3 regions of the Providencia xihuensis genome follow, and region 1 is predicted to be linked to each of the others. Evidence: predicted binding sites of a transcription regulator. Region 1 holds the regulator's gene; each other region holds the start of a gene.

Evidence for each region. The regulator CRP, encoded in region 1, controls carbon source genes, mostly activating them, when cyclic AMP is high. The targets are predictions, from matches to a motif close to ATGTGANNNNNNTCACAT.
Region 2: the regulator CRP is predicted to act here: its motif matches at 1,224-1,241, upstream of deoC (deoxyribose-phosphate aldolase).
Region 3: the regulator CRP is predicted to act here: its motif matches at 1,826-1,843, upstream of epd (erythrose-4-phosphate dehydrogenase).

Annotation. Positions count from the first base shown of each region.
Region 1 is NZ_CP169565.1:355,803-359,094, reverse strand. It holds gene ACE2AL_RS01580 (phosphoribulokinase) at 1-120, shown strand, start outside; gene ACE2AL_RS01575 (OsmC family protein) at 226-627, opposite strand; gene crp (cAMP-activated global transcriptional regulator CRP) at 984-1,616, shown strand; gene ACE2AL_RS01565 (hypothetical protein) at 1,804-2,769, shown strand; gene ACE2AL_RS01560 (hypothetical protein) at 2,859-3,292, shown strand, end outside.
Region 2 is NZ_CP169565.1:569,441-572,732, reverse strand. It holds gene fucP (L-fucose:H+ symporter permease) at 1-176, opposite strand, end outside; gene rbsK (ribokinase) at 284-1,213, opposite strand; gene deoC (deoxyribose-phosphate aldolase) at 1,382-2,050, shown strand; gene deoR (DNA-binding transcriptional repressor DeoR) at 2,106-2,885, shown strand; gene rnz (ribonuclease Z) at 2,924-3,292, opposite strand, start outside.
Region 3 is NZ_CP169565.1:871,437-874,728, forward strand. It holds gene tkt (transketolase) at 1-1,539, shown strand, start outside; gene epd (erythrose-4-phosphate dehydrogenase) at 1,856-2,875, shown strand; gene pgk (phosphoglycerate kinase) at 2,969-3,292, shown strand, end outside.

The DNA of each region.
Region 1 (3,292 bases):
TCTGGCTCGTTTATCTCCGCGATGAATACGATTGTCGTGCCAGGGGGGAAATTAGGCTTAGCAATGGAATTAATTATGATGCCAATAGTCGAAAAGCTAATTACTCAGAAACATGACTAAATTGTTTTTTTGATTATTAAATAAGATGCTTACCATTAATTAGAATAAGCATCTTATTTTTAAAATATATCAATAACTATTAAATTTATTTTTAATTTTTAATTTTTAATTTTTAATTTCAAAGCTATGTGTCACTTCGACGGTCTTTTCTAACATCAACGCGACTGAACAATATTTTTCAGCAGAAAGCTGAACTGCACGTTCAACCGCTTTATCCGTTAATTCATTCCCTGTTACAATAAAATGCAAATGGATTTTAACGAAATAACGAGGCGCTTCTTCACGGCGCTGAGAGGTTAATTTCACTTCACAGTCGGTAATATCATTACGGCCTTTTTGTAAGATGGATACCACATCAATTGCACTGCAACCACCTGCAGCCATTAACACCATTTCCATTGGGCTTGGTGCTTTATCGCCTGCATTGCCGTCCATCATCACTTGGTGGCCTGACGCTGACTCACCTAAAAAAGAGAGCCCCTCCACCCATTTAACTCTTGCTTCCATTTTATTCCCCTTGAAATGAAATCGATTTAAAGGCTACATTGTTCCATAGATATAAAGAATGTTATATCAGCTTTATTCTGCTGAAGCGATACAGGGAAGACTTTCTGTATCGGATATGCTACAAACAATACTTAGTTGATAGGATTAAGATCAAAACTCAACGTTTTATTTGATTATATTATAGTGTTGATATCAATTTGTTTACCCTAACCATGAAAAGCGATTGATGCAATGTTGCTCTTCCTGTTATTTAGGGTATATAAGACAAATTAATATGCTAAGCTAGTGACTTTAAAGCCAGCCTTTCTGGTACGCTTTTTCCGGATGGCTGCAATAACATACAGAGGATAACGCTAATGGTTCTCGGCAAGCCACAAACAGACCCTACTCTTGAATGGTTTTTGTCACACTGCCATATTCATAAGTATCCATCCAAGAGCACACTGATCCATCAGGGTGAGAAAGCAGAAACCCTTTACTACATAGTTAAAGGTTCAGTGGCTGTTTTAATCAAAGATGAAGAAGGCAAAGAAATGATCCTCTCCTACCTGAATCAGGGGGATTTCATTGGTGAGCTTGGATTATTTGAAGAAGGGCAAGAACGTACTGCGTGGGTTAGAGCAAAAATCGCCTGCGAAGTTGCTGAAATTTCTTACAAAAAATTCCGTCAATTGATTCAGGTTAATCCTGATATCTTAATGCGCCTTTCCGCGCAAATGGCAAGCCGCCTGCAAACAACGTCAGAAAAAGTGGGCAACCTCGCCTTCTTAGACGTAACAGGCCGTATTGCACAAACGCTACTGAATTTAGCCAAACAACCTGATGCCATGACACATCCAGATGGGATGCAAATCAAAATCACCCGTCAGGAGATTGGCCAAATCGTTGGTTGTTCCCGTGAAACTGTCGGCCGTATTTTGAAAATGCTGGAAGATCAAAACTTAATCTCCGCGCATGGTAAAACCATTGTTGTTTACGGTACTCGATAACTAACCTTTCGCCTCACTCCCTTGGTGGGGCGCACACTTTGGAATAGCTTTATATTATTGGTATAAAGCTATTCACCCAAAATACAATTTTTATATATCATTTCTTAATGAGTGTCGTTTCTTTATATTTTCTCTATTTAGCTACCTATAAAATAATAATTATAATATTAAATAGGGAGTTATGTTCATGAAAGTTACACTGAGCAAGTTATCAGGTCATTCCGAAATTTTTAAAAATATTAGTAATTCCGATGATTTCATAAAAAAAATTTTCACCGTGACTACCACATCGAGAAAAGAACCATTTTCCGCTCATCGACAATTCAAACCATCACATACTTGTAGCCTAGAAAGTATTGATTCTGCTTATGAAAGTGATTCAGAAAATGTAAATGATACTAAATTATTAAGCGCTGACGAGTTTAAATATAAAGTTAATCAATTGAAAGGTAATTTATATAAATTTTACGCATCTACTTTTTATAATGAGCAAGATGCCGATTCGCTAATAAAAGAAAATCAGACTGTATTTGACGAATTTAACAATGCTGATAAAGAAATATATGGATATGCCAATTTTTTGTACCGATACGTTAAAATCCCAGGGATTAACATCAAAAATTCAGAAATAAAAGATGAAATCATAAGAAACTATCATCAGCCAAAGCAACTAGAAAATAAAAACGGCACTAAAATCCCTTTAATAATTAGAATAAACAAAAAAAATATCAATAATATTGACTTATCTTTAGAAGCAAGTAAGAAAAAAACAACGAATTTTTCTCAGAAAAAAATTATATATGTACACGATAAAGTTACTGACAACAGCCAATATAACTCTAAAGCCATCCCTTTACCTAAAAGCACTTTTGAGTTTAAGGGAAATATACTACAAACAAAAACCTCAGTATTAAGAACACAATATATCAAACAACATTACAAACTATCTAACAAACCTACGCCATTAGACTATAAAAAACAAAAAAATAGGAATATCAATTCAATTAAAACCTCTGACTTAATAAAAATAAGCAATAGTATTAAAAAAGAACAAAGACTAACAATGGAAATGGATGCACTTAAAGATAATATCATTAAAATACAAAATCAAATTAATATTAATGATAATTTATTGAAAGAACTGAAAAAATAAACCATTCAGTAAAACACCTTCTGCATTTATTTAACACCATCATTACATTAATAATTAATTACTTCTTAGCATTAATATAGGATATGACTATGAAAACTAACACCCTAAACAATACCATAACTAGCTCGCCATACAGAAAAATTTCATCAACTGGAGCAATGAGAGAATCCCCCAGTATTATACAAAAAATTAAAAATATGAAAGTAAATAATCCTTTCTCATTTTTTCGTTTTAACCCAAAAAATACGGAATCAACATTTCATATTAACTTAACCGTAGTTAGTTCAAAGGAAAGTAATTTAAATTTATTTAATAAATTAAACTCAAACAAAAAAACAATATTTTCCCTCGAAAATAAGCTAATAGAAAAATCATTTAATATCCCACAATTCATTAAGGATTTAAAAAATAAAATAGAAAACTCCATTGATAATTTATTAGATAAGAATAAATTTTTTAGCGAAAATACAGCTACAGATGAAATCATAGAAACACAAAATGAAACAATAGGCTATCTTAAACA
Region 2 (3,292 bases), 210 kb from region 1:
AAAGCTGATGCGAAGTTACTGAGTTCAAAGACACTTTTGAACTGGGTAATTAAAATATCATTTAATGCTGCGGCGCATCCCCACAAAGGGAATAAGCACGATAGTAGGATAAATTGGAATAGAGGAGTCCGACTCAGGTACCCATCAGGTAACTGAGTGATGTTCTTAATGTTCATAGTAACCCTTATATTTTTATAATTTATACCCTAGGAGTTCCTATTCCGCTCTAATGGCGGATTAATACGTCAAAGGGTATACAGCTACGTTGAGTTTTATTATTTAGCTATGCGTTTGAGGTGTTGATTTGCACAAATTCATTGAATTGCTCAACACTTGGATAAGAAGATTGAGTCCCTTTCCCTGTCACACTAAATGCAGAAAACATCACTGCTTTTTTCAGTGCTTCTTCAATATTCCCCGTGTGTACATAATAATGAGAGAAACAACCAATAAAGGCATCTCCCGCACCACTTGTATCGATGGCATTCACTTTGATTGCCGGTATGTATAACTCGCTATCGCGGGTCATCCACAAAGCGCCTTTTTCCCCTAAGGTCACAATGAGGTTTTTTAACCCTTTATCCAGCAGAGATTGTGCTGCTCGGCGGACGTTATCCATCGTGTCGACTGGCATATTGGTTAAAATTTCTAATTCCGTTTCATTCGGCACAAAGAAATCACAACGGCAAGCAAAATCCAGATCAAGCGAGCGCTGTGCAGGAGCTGGGTTAAGCAGGACAGGGATCCCATGTTTGTTACCAAATGAAATCGCGTGATAAACTGTTTCTAACTGCACTTCTAATTGCAGAACGATCAACTTACATTTCTTCAGATCTTCCGCTGCACGGTCGATATCTTCAGGTGATAAGAACTTGTTGGCGCCTTTGACGATCAGAATACTGTTTGATGAGTTTTGATTAACAAAAATCGGTGCAACACCGCTTGATGTACAAGGCACTTTTTCAACATAACGGGTGTTAATACCGTAAGATTCAAGGTTACGAATGGTATTATCTGCGAAAATGTCATCTCCAACTTTGGTTAACATAATCACTTTTGAATTTAATTTAGCAGCGGCAACCGCCTGATTCGCACCTTTACCACCACAACCTATTTTGAACGCGGGCGCTTCTAACGTTTCGCCTTCTTTTGGCATTTGATCAATGTAAGTGATCAAATCAACCATGTTTGAACCAATAACTGCTATATCCATGATGCCCCTCGTGTTAAATAAATCACATAATGATATGATAGTAACATTATCATGTTGCAAAAATATCATTTGTGATTAGGATCTCGAATAACGAATGATCAAGTGTTACATCTACCACATTTCCTCATTCTTTGTTGTCTATCCCACATTTATATAGGAAAGTTGAAAATGCAAGACTTAGCAAAATATATTGATCACACTTTACTTGCTGCTAACGCAACTGTCAGCGATGTCACAAAATTGTGTGCAGAAGCGGCTGAACACCACTTTGCTTCCGTATGTGTAAATACAGGCTATGTTCCTTTAGCCAATGAACTTTTAAAAAACAGCGATGTAAAAGTTTGCTGTGTGGTAGGCTTCCCATTAGGTGCTTGCTTAACAGAAGCAAAAGCTTTTGAAGCAGCTGAAGCTGTGCGCCGCGGTGCGGATGAAGTGGATATGGTGATTAATGTTGGCATGTTAAAAAGTGGCGATTTAGACTTTGTCCGTAAAGATATTGAAGCCGTATTTGCTGCCTGCGGTAATGCAACATTAAAAGTCATTTTAGAAAATTGCCTGTTAACTGATGAAGAAATTACACAAGTTTGTGAAATTTGCCGCACAATTAACGTCGGTTTTGTGAAAACTTCAACAGGTTTCAGTACAATGGGGGCGACTGAGCACCATGTTGCGTTAATGCGTAAAGTCGTTGGCAGCGAAATCGGTGTCAAAGCCTCTGGTGGCGTGCGTGACCGTGAAACTGCGATTAAAATGATTGAAGCGGGCGCAAACCGAGTTGGTGCGAGTGCCAGTGTTGCGATTGTCACAGGAACGGCAACAAAGCCGAGTGACTACTAAGTGATGGGGCGCGGTCTAACCGCGCCAATTTTGTATATCATAAAAGGATTGTAGGGTGATAGAAACTAAACAAAAAGAACGCCTTCGCCGCTTAAGTGAATGTTTGAAACGTTCAGGACGCATTCATCTTAAAGAAGCCGCTAGGATACTCGAAGTCTCTGAAATGACCATCCGCCGAGACCTTAACGCTGATGCAGAAGGCCCTATTCCGATGTCACTGCTTGGTGGCTACATTGTTTCTGTTACCCAACCTGTAAATTTAGTTGCCCAGGAGCAGCAAGCCGATGTTTTCACGCCAGATCAAACCGAAGAACTCTATATTCCTAATCTCGCGGCGAGTATGGTCACAGAAGATGACGTTATTTTCTTCGATAATGGCATTGAGATGGCGACCTTGATTTCCCTTATCCCAGAAGAAATCAGTTTCACGGGAATTTGTTATTCCCATAACGTTTTTCTCGCCCTTAGCCAGAAAAAAAACGCCACCGCCTTATTATGCGGTGGTGAATACCGCCCTAAAAGCGACTCGTTTTACAACCCTTCTCTGCCTTCCTTGCTTGACTCCATTAACCCCAAAAAGGCCTTTATTTCTGCCGCAGGCGTCCACAGCACATATGGCGTAACCTGTTATAATATTGACGATTTACCAATGAAGAAAAAAGCGATGGAAAAATCCATCCGTAAAATTTTATTGGCACCTTATAACTTGTTTGATGAAGTGGCGACCGCCAATATGGGGGAATTATCACAATTTGATGTGATAGTCACAAACAGGCAGCTTTCCGATGAGTATGAAACTTACTGTCGTAATGGATTTGTGAAAGTAATTTACTGAGTCAAAAATAGGTGGCGGGCTCATCATTGCCCGCTAAATCAAATCTTCACCGTCAAATAATCTTCGGCAATTTGAGTCTCCGCGAATTCAGCTTGGCACTCCATTAATAACCTTGGAATATCTTCGCTCATATAACGCCCACTCAAGTGAGTGGCAATAAAACGCTTTACCCCTGCTTCACGGGCTAATTGTGCCGCTTGCACTGTTGTTGAGTGCCCACGCTCATTCGCTTTTTCTGTAAAAGCTGCTTCCAACGTGGTTTCATGCACCATCACATCCGCATTTCTAGCAAGTTCAAACGCCTGTGGCGTCGGTTGTGTATCTCCAAAAATAGCGATAACTTTACCAGGGATAGGTTCACCAAGGTAATCTGCACCATTAACCACACGACCATCTTCAAGGGTTAT
Region 3 (3,292 bases), 520 kb from region 1:
TTCATGGGTGATGGTTGTATGATGGAAGGTATCTCGCACGAAGCATGTTCTTTAGCGGGTACACTGAAATTAAATAAACTGATCGCATTCTATGATGACAACGGCATCTCTATTGATGGTGAAGTTGAAGGTTGGTTTACTGATGATACCGCTGCGCGCTTTGAGTCTTATGGCTGGCATGTTATTCGTGACATCGATGGTCACGATGCATCGCAAATCAATGCTGCCGTCAATGAAGCGAAAAAAGCAGATAAACCAACGCTGATTATGTGCAAAACCATCATTGGTTTTGGCTCACCAAATAAAGCGGGTTCTGAATCTGTTCACGGTGCGCCATTAGGTGATGCTGAAATTGCAGCAACACGTGAAGCACTGGGCTGGAAATTCGGTCCTTTCGAAATTCCACAAGATATCTATGACGCTTGGGATGCGCGTAAAGCAGGCGAAGCGAAACAAAAAGCGTGGGATGAGAAATTTGCAGCTTATGCGGCGAACTTCCCTGAACTAGCGGCTGAATTTACCCGTCGTATGAACGGTGAATTACCTGCAAACTTTGATGCAGAAGCGAAAAAATTCGTTGAAACACTGCAACAAAACCCTGCCAATATTGCTAGCCGTAAAGCATCACAAAATGCATTGGAAGCTTTCGGTAAAGTATTACCTGAGTTTATGGGCGGTTCTGCTGACTTAGCACCAAGTAACTTAACCATGTGGTCAGGCTCTAAAGCACTGAACGTAGACCCTGCGGGTAACTACATCCATTACGGTGTACGTGAATTTGGTATGTCTGCCATCATGAATGGTATCGCATTACATGGCGGTTTCATTCCTTACGGTGCAACCTTCCTGATGTTCGTTGAATACGCGCGTAATGCTGTGCGTATGGCTGCGCTGATGAAAATTCGTAGCATCTTTGTTTACACTCACGACTCTATCGGTCTGGGTGAAGATGGCCCAACTCACCAACCTGTTGAGCAACTGGCAAGCCTGCGTGTGACGCCAAACGTCAGCACATGGCGTCCGTGCGACCAAGTTGAGTCTGCGGTTGCATGGAAATATGCAGTTGAGCGTAAAGATGGCCCAAGTGCACTGATTTTCTCTCGTCAGAACTTAGAGCAGCAACCTCGCACCGCTGAGCAATTAGCGAATATCGAGAAAGGGGCTTACATTCTGAAAGATAGCGCAGGCACCCCTGAGCTTATCTTTATCGCAACAGGTTCTGAAGTTGAGTTGGCAGTGAAAGCCGCAGACCAACTAACTGCCGAAGGCCGCAAAGTTCGCGTTGTTTCAATGCCATCTACGGATGCATTTGATAAACAAGATGCTGCGTACCGTGAAGCTGTTTTACCTGCAAATGTTAGCGCTCGTGTGGCTATCGAAGCGGGTATCGCGGACTACTGGTTCAAATACACTGGCTTAAACGGGGCTATCATCGGTATGCATACCTTCGGTGAATCCGCGCCAGCGGAAGAACTGTACAAAGAGTTCGGCATCACCGTAGAAAAAGCAGTTGAAGCAGCGAAATCTCTTCTGAAATAAGTAAGTTAATGATGGGGTATTCATGCGTTGAATGCCCTGTATGTGCTTATTTTGCTGAACAACGCCTAGCTAATCGTTAGGCGTTGTTTTTTTGTGCACTAATCAATGATTTTCTATTGCGTTCTGTTACTTTATCCCTTAATCTAACCTTAGATTAGCTGAACCGTTTCAGTGAAATGAAATTCAATGAAAAAATTTTTAAAAAGTGTAGGTTACAGCACACTTTTAACCTTTAACTGCTAAAATGAGCAGTAGAGTTGGTGTGAGTCAGTTATCCTTAGCAACCGTGTGATTTTGCTCATATACAAGGTGTGGAATGGCAATCAGGGTGGCAATAAATGGCTTTGGTCGAATAGGTCGAAGCGTTTTAAGAGCGTTATATGAATCGAGCCGTCGGGCAGAGATCGTCGTTGTTGCAATTAACGAACTTGCTGAACCAGAAGGTATCGCGCATTTGCTGAAGTATGATTCCAGCCATGGGCGTTTTGCGTGGGATGTGAGACTTAATGGCTCACTCTTGCAAGTCGGCGATGATAATATCCGCTTATTTCACCAAACCGATATCCGTGATTTGCCTTGGAAAGAACTCGGTATTGATATTGTCCTTGATTGCAGTGGGGCATATGGCTCCCGTGATGATGGCTTAATGCACATCGCGGCAGGCGCCAAAAAAGTGCTGTTCTCTCACCCAGGTACTGATGACCTTGATGCCACTGTTGTCTATGGCGTTAACCACGAAAGCTTAACGGCTTCAGACAATATCGTGTCAAACGCATCTTGCACCACTAACTGCATTATCCCGATTATTAAATTGCTTGATGAGGCATTTACGATTGAGTCAGGAACCGTTACGACGATCCACGCATCAATGAATGACCAACCCGTTATCGATGCCTATCATAAAGATTTACGAAGAACGCGCGCTGCCAGCCAATCTATTATTCCAGTTGATACGAAATTAGCGGCGGGAATTACGCGAATTTTTCCGAAGTTCAAAGATCATTTTGAAGCCATCTCTGTCCGTGTACCGACAACCAATGTGACAGCGATTGATTTGAGTGTTACCGTACATGACGATGTCTGTGTTGAAAAAGTGAACCAACTACTGAGAAGCGCCGCACAGGGGCATTTTCGTGGTATAGTGGACTACACAGAACTGCCGTTAGTCTCGATGGATTTTAATCATGATCCACACAGTGCTATTATTGATGGTACGCAAACGCGAGTTAGCGGAAAACATTTAATAAAAACCCTAGTTTGGTGTGATAACGAATGGGGGTTTGCTAACCGGATGCTAGATACAACGCTAGCGATGGCAGCAACAGGTTTAAACTAATTGGCTACTGACAGACAGCAGGGCATGATAACCTTTTCGCCTCTGCCCAGTAGTTGATGGAAACTTTATAGAGAATCAACAAGAGGATTCACCATGTCTGTAATTAAGATGACCGATTTAGACTTAGCGGGTAAACGCGTTTTTATTCGTTCTGACTTAAACGTTCCTGTCAAAGATGGCAAAGTTACTTCTGATGCACGTATTCGTGCTTCATTACCAACAATCGAAGCTGCTCTGAAGCAAGGCGCTAAAGTCATGGTCACTTCTCACCTCGGTCGCCCGACTGAAGGCGAGTACAACGAAGAGTTTTCACTGCAACCTGTTGTTGACTATCTGGCAGATAAAATCGATTACCCAGTTCGTTTAGTCAAAGACTATTTAAATGGCATTGATATTGCCGCTGGTGAGTTAGTCGTT